One region of the Corynebacterium aquatimens genome, then DNA from elsewhere that is predicted to be linked to it. Evidence: riboswitches for the same ligand, from Rfam matches in the RefSeq annotation. Region 1 holds a riboswitch; the other holds the start of a gene.
The links. A riboswitch is a leader RNA that binds a small molecule or an ion and turns the genes downstream of it on or off. The one in region 1 is predicted to bind cyclic di-AMP.
Positions count from the first base shown of each region.

Region 1 (4,407 bases):
CTACCGAGCGCCAGGGTCAAGAGGACTTCCACTACGGCGACTTCTACGCCTACTCGAAGATCTGCACGCACATCGGCTGCCCGACGTCTTTGTACGAAGCGCAGACGAACCGCATCCTGTGCCCGTGCCACCAGTCGCAGTTTGACGCACTGGCTTACGGGCGCCCCGTGTTCGGTCCGGCTGCACGCGCTCTGCCGCAGCTGCCGATCACGGTCGACGAAGAAGGTTATCTCATTGCCAAGGGCGACTTCATCGAGCCCGTTGGCCCGGCATTCTGGGAGCGTAAGTCCTAATGAGCACAAAGCTGGCTAAAGCCGCCGATAACGCAGATTCACGCTTTACCGTTGCGGGCGTTCTTCGCCCTCAGCTCAACAAAGTTTTCCCCACTCACTGGTCCTTCATGCTGGGTGAGATGGCGCTGTACAGCTTCATCATCCTGCTTCTGACCGGTGTGTACTTGGCACTGTTCTTCGATCCTTCCATCACGAAGGTGATCTACGACGGTGCGTACCTTCCGCTGAACGGTGTGGAGATGTCCCGTGCGTACGCAACGGCTCTTGACATCTCCTTCGATGTTCGCGGTGGTCTCTTCGTCCGTCAGATGCACCACTGGGCTGCGCTCATGTTCATGATGGCGATGTTCTGCCACATGCTGCGCATCTTCTTCACCGGTGCGTTCCGCCGTCCGCGTGAAGCCAACTGGATCATTGGTGTGGTCCTTATCCTCCTGGGTATGGCTGAGGGCTTCCTCGGTTACTCCCTCCCGGATGACCTTCTGTCCGGTGTTGGTCTGCGCATTATGTCCGCCATCATCGTTGGCCTCCCGATCATTGGTACCTGGTTGCACTGGGCAATCTTCGGCGGCGACTTCCCGTCGGACCTCATGCTGGACCGTTTCTACATCCTGCACGTGCTGATCCTGCCGGGCATCATCCTCGCTCTGATCGCAGCACACCTCCTGCTCGTCTGGTTCCAAAAGCACACGCAGTTCCCTGGCCCTGGCCGCACGGAGAACAACGTTGTGGGTATCCGCATCCTTCCGGTCTTCGCTATCAAGGCGATTGGCTTCGGCATGCTGGTCTTCGGTGTCCTGGCGCTCATGGCTGGTGTCACCACCATTAACGCGATCTGGAACCTGGGCCCCTACAACCCGTCGCAGGTCTCCGCTGGTTCCCAGCCGGACGTCTACATGCTGTGGACAGATGGTGCTGCTCGTGTCATGCCGGCATGGGAGCTCTACTTGGGCAACTACACGATCCCGGGTGTGTTCTGGGTTGCGCTGCTGGCTGGCGCCATGGTCGTGGTTCTGCTGTCGTACCCCTTCATTGAGAAGGCCACCACGGGCGATGACGCGCACCACAACCTGCTGCAGCGCCCGCGCGACGTTCCGGTTCGTACCGGTATCGGCGTCATGGGTCTGGTCTTCTTCCTCCTGCTGACGCTGTCCGGTGGTAACGACTTGTTCGCGTACCACTTCCAGATCTCCCTGAACGCGATGACCTGGGTGGGCCGTATCGGTCTGATTATCCTCCCGCCGCTGGCGTACTTCATCACGTACCGCATCTGCGTTGGCCTGCAGCGCTCCGACCGTGAGGTCCTGGAGCACGGTCTGGAGACCGGTGTGATTAAGAAGCTGCCTAACGGTGCGTTCGTCGAGGTTCACCAGCCGCTTGGCCCGGTGGACGAGCACGGTCACCAGATCCCGCTTGAGTACGCTGGTGCTCCGGTTCCGAAGCAGCTGAACCAGCTTGGTTACGCTGACTCCGAGACCTCTGGTTGGTTCTCCCCGGATGACAGGGAGATCACGCGCAAGCGCAACGAGATCGCCCGCCAGAACCACCACGAGGAGATCGAGACGCTGCGTACCCTCGAGGCCGAGAAGGACTCGACCGACCGCGACGCTGGCACGCGATAGTAATCGCTGCAAAGCCGGCTGCCTAGCCGCGTGAGAGCGATTCACTAAAACACAGAACTTAAGGCCCTTCCCGCAACGGGGAGGGCCTTAAACTTTGTCACGAAAGAGTAACAAACACGGCGTGTGATCAGCATCACACAAAGAAATTATAGGTTGCACGGCACATTTCTGCTTTCCCGAGAAAATATGCCGTGTGGCATATAGATGCAGGTAGACGCGATTTAATCTTTGTATTGAAGCATCTCGTTCGGTGGATCCGCGAGGCGAAATTGGGGTTATGTGCCGCGGAATCCAATATTACGGAGAGATAACGGGCGCGTCGTTGGACAAACTTCGTAGCTATTTCGTAACCTGATTGAGACCTTGCCGCGAAGGCACGTCCGAACAAACATATAAAGCCGAGTCTTTTGCCTTTATGTAGCGCCGCAAAATGCGGGCGGGGGCGAAAGAGCCGGGGAACCACCTAGATCAATACTTGATCGAATCCTTGGGGTGTGTGCACAGGCGAAGGGCGCTTATAGCGTAGTAGCCGTGCAGGGCAATGTCCTGGAGCCTAACCCGTCAGCTAACCCGGTAGGTGAATAGGAAGATATGGAGTTTCTCTAGTGGCTAAACACCGCCGCCAAACCACGTCCGTTTCCAAGCGTGGAGTTGCAACCGCTGCTGCCGTCGTCGCAGGTGCATCCCTCGTAACCCCCGCTATGGCGGGTGCAGCCGAGGTTCGTGTTCCTAACACGACCCTGCGCGCTGAGATCCCTGGCATTGAGAACGTGCCGGGCATTGAGAACGTCCCGAACATCCACGAGTGGGTTCCGGCAGTTTCTAAGAAGGCTGCTCCTGCTCCGTACAAGGCTGCGGCTCCTGCTCCGGCCCGGGCTGCAGCTCCTGCTCCGGCTCAATCCAAGGGCGACCGGATCGTGTCCATCGCTCGCTCCAAGATCGGCGCTCCGTACGTCTACGGCGCTGCTGGCCCGAACCAGTTCGACTGCTCCGGCTTCACCTCGTGGGTGTACAAGCAGGCTGGCATCAGCATCCCGCGTACCTCCGGCGCTCAGGCTTCCGCTGGCAAAAAGGTGCCGCTGAACGCTCTGCAGCCGGGTGACATCATCGTCTACTACTCCGGTGCTTCCCACGTTGCTATCTACGCTGGCAACGGCAAGATCATTGACGCACTGAACTCCGGCACCCCGGTTGGCTACCGCCCGCTGAACATGATGCCGATTCACTCTGCGGTTCGTTTCTAGGACGTACTTCGCGCTTTAACAGGTCGCGGTCGCGCCCCGAAAAGGGAGCAGCGGCCGCGATTTTTGCGTGCTGATCTGTTTGACCAAAACCGTTTTAGCGAATAACTTTGTATCGTATTTGTGTGTTTCCAAAGTGAGGTTTCCGTGCGCCGTACACAGGGGTTTTTCTTCGGCCGTAGGTCTTCTTCCGTATCTCTCGTAGCAGCGGCGTGTCTTTCCGTAGGCCTCGGAGGCGCTTCGGTTATCGGCTGCGCCGGCATCGCTGGTGCTGATGACGTGGACACCATGATGAAGCAGATGGAAGAGCTGTCCCACACGGCGACTGCCAAGTCAGAGGAGATCAAAGAACTTGAAGGCAAGATCGGGGATGCTAAGTCCCAGATCGCGAAGCTGAACAAGGAAGCCAAGGCAGCGCAGAAGGACGCGGCTTTGGCGCTGGGTCGCCGCGATGACTACCAGGTTGACGTCGATCGCATCGCGCAGACTCGCTACCGCAACACCCAAAATGATGCCGTGATCGCCTCTTTCGATTCCGGCAACCCGCAGGAGGTCATTGACCGTGCGGCTTATCTTGGCTCCATTTCGCGTTCCTCGGAGCGCACGCTAGACGGCCTTCAAAAAACCACCCGAGAGGCTGCCAACCGGGCGACGGACGCAGACATGGCTCTGGCGGTCGCGAACTACCGCACGGTAGAGCTTGAGGCCAACCGTGACCGCCTGAAGCGCGAGCAGAAGGATTTGGATAAGAGGATCGCGGCGCTGGAAGAGCGAGTGGATTCGCTCTCACCTGAGCAGCGGGCCCGTTGGGAGAGGAAGAACGGCCCGGTTGATGGGGCGCGTATCCCTCCTTCGGCGCACGGTAACGCCGCGGTGTCCGCGGCGATGTCGAAGCTGGGCTCCCCGTACGGTTGGGGTGCTACGGGACCGAACGAGTTTGACTGCTCGGGTCTGATGGTGTGGGCGTACGCGCAGCAGGGCAAGACCATTCCGCGTACGTCACAGGCACAGCTGTCGGGCGGCACGCCCGTTTCGCTGAATGATCTCCAACCCGGCGACATCATTGGCTACTACCCGGGTGTGACTCACGTGGGTATGTACATCGGCGACGGCAAGCTGGTCCATGCTTCGGATTACGGCATCCCAGTTCAGGTCGTGCCGTATGACTCCATGCCTATTCAGGGAGCGGTCCGCTTCTGACCACGCTTTTAGTCACGAATGATTTCCCGCCGACGATCGGCGGGATTCAGT
Region 1 covers NZ_CP046980.1:819,736-824,142, forward strand. Annotated here, with positions in the region: gene qcrA (cytochrome bc1 complex Rieske iron-sulfur subunit) at 1-293, shown strand, start outside; gene qcrB (cytochrome bc1 complex cytochrome b subunit) at 293-1,915, shown strand; cyclic di-AMP (ydaO/yuaA leader) riboswitch at 2,302-2,510, shown strand; gene CAQUA_RS03760 (C40 family peptidase) at 2,521-3,159, shown strand; gene CAQUA_RS03765 (C40 family peptidase) at 3,304-4,356, shown strand; gene CAQUA_RS03770 (glycosyltransferase family 4 protein) at 4,353-4,407, shown strand, end outside.

Region 2 (4,407 bases), 1.0 Mb from region 1:
CGGCGCCAAAATAGTAAGGTCCGCTTGCGCAATAAGCTTATCGACGGTCGGCGGCAACAGCCCGTCCGCCACCTCAACCGCCAACCTGGGCGCGTCTTCCGCCGGGGTTGCGTGTGCGGGTTCGTACGCTTCCAGGAATGCTCGCAGCGGTGAAGACGGCGCGCCCGCTAGACCGTCGACAGGCGCGAGCGCTCCGACCGCTTTCCCCTCAGCAACCAGCGCTTCGACCATCTCAGGCCCGATAACCAGCGCGTCCGTAGGGGAGTAGAACGTCATTAGATCCCAGTCGCCGCAGCACCGAGCAGTAGCAACGGCAGCGCCGCTAACGGAAGGATCATGGCTTCCGGGAGCGAAGATGTTGGTGGTCGCGGTTGGATCCCACGGGGAACTGAGCCAGCCGATGATCAGCGCGACCCATTGCTCAGCCAGACCGGAAGCCAGCCAGGTCAGGCCACCCCGCGAGGCAGCAAGCACCGAATCATCCGAGCGGTTAGAAACGTAGGTCGGCGCCAAAAGGCCTGCCGCATTGCCAACCCTGATCAGCGGAGCCGCATCAACCCCAAGGGCGTGCGAGAGCGCTTTGAGCGCACGGACTCCAACCGAATCATCCTTGTTCAGCGCAACCGGTTCAGCCAGCAGCGCCGTGAGGAGCTGGCGCATCCTGCGCACCGCATCAATACCCTGTGGCAGCGCCGATTCATCAACCAGCTTCTGGTCGACTGCGTGCGGCTGCGGGATGCTCAATTCCCCGCTCGCGCCGCCCGTCCAGGCCGCCGATAGTCCGGGTTGCAGGCCACTGTGCAGGCCACCGACCGCGCGCAGTGCCTCGGTGGGGCCGTAGACCAGCCCCAGCTGGCGCATATGGTCAAGCGGAAACTCCTCATCTATCGCGGTGGCATCCACGGGGCGCACGTCCGCTTCCGCGCTGATGAGGCGGTTGTACGCTGTCAGATCAGCCGCGGTGAGTTTCTTCATCACCTTGTACAAGGAGCCCGCGTGTCCTAAGCGAGCCGCGAGCATCCCCAGCGATGACGGCGGCGGAAGGAACGCGTCAGGGCGGGAGCTGATCAGGGTGCGCCACTGATCGTCGTCAAGCGAAGCCAATGCTGCGCTGAGGCCGTGGCCCGCGGGCCGTTGAGGTGTAGTCATTTCGGGGGTGATCTTACGCGTCTTGCGCTACCGCGGAGACTTTGTTGGGGGAATAGGTGCGTTTTAAGTAGCGGCGTGAAAGAATAAAGGGCATGGCTAAAGAGACTGCAGGACACGTGGAAAACATCCGAGAGATCAACCCGGCTTGGCCGGCCAACACCCCTGGTGGCCACCCGGTGACGGAGCTTTCCTCCAAGCTCGCTGGCGCATCCAGCCCGTACGGCGACGACTTGATTCTTCCGCGTCCGTGGGAAGAAACCGGCTACGTCCACCCCACCACGCGTATCAACCGCGCGCAGTAGGCGCCTCTTTCACGTTTCTTTTCCGTTGCCCCGCCGGCAGGTGCCGCGTGGGGCCGCTGCAGCTTTATTTGCTGCAAACATTAAACGGGTGTGAACCAGGGTTTTTGAAGCCCTCATTCACACCCGTTTTGCGTAGCTCGCGGAGTTGCTAGGCGCGCTGGTGGTTCCTAGCTTATGCGTTTTTTAGCGGCCAGCGGCAACCGCGAAGACGCGGTTGATGTCGCCGGTCAGTGCAGCGTCAACCAACGGCTTGTTAGCCAGGTAGAAAGCGTTGTAGTCGTGGCGGTTTGCCTTGTAGGCATCCTGCACCTGGGCCGGAACAGCGATACCGCGGCTATCCAGCAGCTTCACGATCTGCTCGTACACAGCGTCGACCTGGAGAGTCTCCGGCTTCGGTGCGGCCTTCGGTGCGGCCGGCTTCGGAGCAGCCTTCGGTGCGGCCGGCTTCGCTGCCGGAGCGCCCGGAGCGGTGCGCGGCGTCGGCTTGGAGTTCAGACCCAGACGAGCGGAGCACGCAGGCCAAGCACCCCAGCCCTGGCTTGCAAGCACGCGCTCAGCCACGACGATCTGCTGCTCGCGGGTAGCAAGGTTTGCAGTCGGTGCAAACTGGCCGCCACCGTGTGCGCGCCAGGTCTGCGGGTGGAACTGCAGGCCACCGTGGTAGCCGTTGCCGGTGTTGATTGCCCAGTTACCGCCAGACTCGCACTGTGCAAGGCGGTCCCAGTCAGAGTCTGGAGCTGCGGATGCCTGCGGAGCAAGGATCGCAGTGGTAGCCAGAGCTGCGGTAGCACCGGCAATGGTCTTGGTGGACAGGGAAGTGGTCTGCTTACGGTGGCGTCCCATGAAAATTCTTTTCCTCTCTTCTTAATTACGTCTGCGGAGTTAGCTGTCGGGTTCAGGCAGAGGTATGAAAACGGCCTGGCCGAAGACTTTTCGGCTTCACCCCGAGCGAGAAAGGTTCCCGCTGTGCGCCGTGCGGCGCGGGTGGGTCCCCCGCTTTTGTCCTATTTATTTAGCTGTGTTCAGCGTTCAGTGGCCGGACAAAATTGAACGTGGCCTTGAACGATTCGGTTTTCCCTCCCGCAGACAACGAGCCCGCGCGAAGCATGATGGCTACTCTACGGGTTTATAACGATTCAGTCACATCTCTTCGAACTTTTGTGATCATTGTTATTAGTGGGGTTCGCAGTGACGGATTAAATGGGGTGGAGTACCCGCTTGAACTGGACATTGTTCCGTAGTGTGAACCGCATCACATGATTTAGCGCGTGTCGAGCCGTCGATAAGCGAAATGTGCCCATCGCCGCAACCTTCGCGCCGACCCGATTCGCGAAATTCTGCTTCGGTGACAGATCATCAAAAACCTGCGGTCCGGTGACCTGCAGTTTCGCGCTAGCTATCGAAAGTTGGATACAAATTTCGCGAATCGCGTCGTCGGGATGCCGCGAATCGCCCCCTAGGGGTGCCGCGAATCGCCTCGCCGGGGCACCGCGGGATTGTCCCTCCCGGCGGGGTGGGTCCTGGTTTCTCTCGGAATGCCTGTGGGTCGCAGGGGCCACGCCGGGCGCGGGGACCCGATTCGCGAAATTCTGCTTTGCTGATAGATCATCAAAAACCAGCAGGTCCGTGACCTGGGGTTTCACGTGGCCTATCGAAAGTTGGATACAAATTTCGCGAATCGCCTCGCTGAGGCACCGCGAATCGCGTCGCTGGGGGCGCGGGATCGCGTCGCCGAGGTCGGGCCCGAGGTTGGGGGTTCGGGCTATTGTGTGGCATCATATGTAGCTCACTATTACGGGATCCGTACGAAGAGCGAAACACGCGAAAGAATCAGTAGAGGAACGTCATCATGCCAGTAGGAAAAGTGAAGTGGTACGACGCCGAGAAGGGTTTCGGTTTTGCTTCCAACCCTGGCAACGAGGATGTCTTTATTGGTAAGAGCGTGTTGCCGGACGGCGTTGAGGAGCTTGAGGCAGGTCAGCGCATTGAGTTTGATTTCGCGGCCGGCCGTCGCGGGCCGCAGGCGTTGCGCGTGAAGGTGCTTGATTCGCCGCGTCGTAAGAAGATCAACCGCCGCAAGCCAGACGAGCTCGCGAGTATGCTCGCCGATGTTATGTCGATGTTGGAAACCCAGGTCCAGCCGGCTCTTGATGCTGGCCGCTACCCGGAGCGCAAGGAGTCTCGTCAGATCGCGGAGATCTTGCGGGCCGTCGCCAAAGAGCTTGACGCTTAATGTGCTTATCGACGGCCGGAGCTTTATTCGGCGCTATCGATAGTGGTGAATGACCACGTGACTTTGGCGGGGGTTTCCTCGCCGTTGGAGTCGATGTCAACGAGGTGGGTGGAGATTTCTACCACCGCGATGCTGGTGGGGCCGCCTTTGTCTTCGGCCCTGTCGAGCGTGACCGGGACGTCGACTTCTTGTGCCTCGGCGGGGAGGAAAGCTCTCTCGGTGTTTGCCGCGGGGTCGTCGTAAATGCCCAGCAGTGACCAGGGGCGGCTGGCGATTTCCTCGGGCACCTTGATGCGGATGATCGCATCCGTGGGCGCGCCGGACGTGTCTACGAAAGCGACATCGCCCTCGGGGCAGTCTTTGGCGTCGAGCGCGCAGACCTGGAACGGTGTCGTGGTGACGTCGGTGCCGTTGAATGACGCGGTGATCGCAATCTCACGAGGCGGGGTTTCCGGCGCGTTGCGGCGCGAATCCAGGAAGAAATACAGCGTCCCCACCAGCGCCACCACAACAACCGCAATGATGCCGAGTTGGATCAGGGCGCGGCGCGACGCCGCTTGCTTCGCCGCCCGCGAGGAACCCCGCTTGGAGGTCGAGGCGGTCTGCGCGGAGCTAGCGGTGGAGCTGGTCGAGCTGGTCGAGCTGGAAGAGCGTGCCATGGCCGATCAGTCTAGTGCTTAAGATGGGACGAACGTGACCCGGTATAGATCGGGCCAGCGCTTG
Region 2 covers NZ_CP046980.1:1,848,046-1,852,452, reverse strand. Annotated here, with positions in the region: gene CAQUA_RS08445 (helicase-associated domain-containing protein) at 1-1,149, opposite strand, end outside; gene CAQUA_RS08440 (hypothetical protein) at 1,242-1,451, shown strand; gene CAQUA_RS08435 (resuscitation-promoting factor Rpf1 domain-containing protein) at 1,635-2,294, opposite strand; cyclic di-AMP (ydaO/yuaA leader) riboswitch at 2,308-2,480, opposite strand; gene CAQUA_RS08430 (cold-shock protein) at 3,301-3,684, shown strand; gene CAQUA_RS08425 (DUF2771 domain-containing protein) at 3,708-4,343, opposite strand; gene CAQUA_RS08420 (glutaminyl-peptide cyclotransferase) at 4,362-4,407, opposite strand, start outside.
Region 2: it holds a riboswitch for cyclic di-AMP, as region 1 does, so the genes downstream of both, CAQUA_RS08435 (resuscitation-promoting factor Rpf1 domain-containing protein) here and CAQUA_RS03760 (C40 family peptidase) in region 1, are expected to answer to the same signal.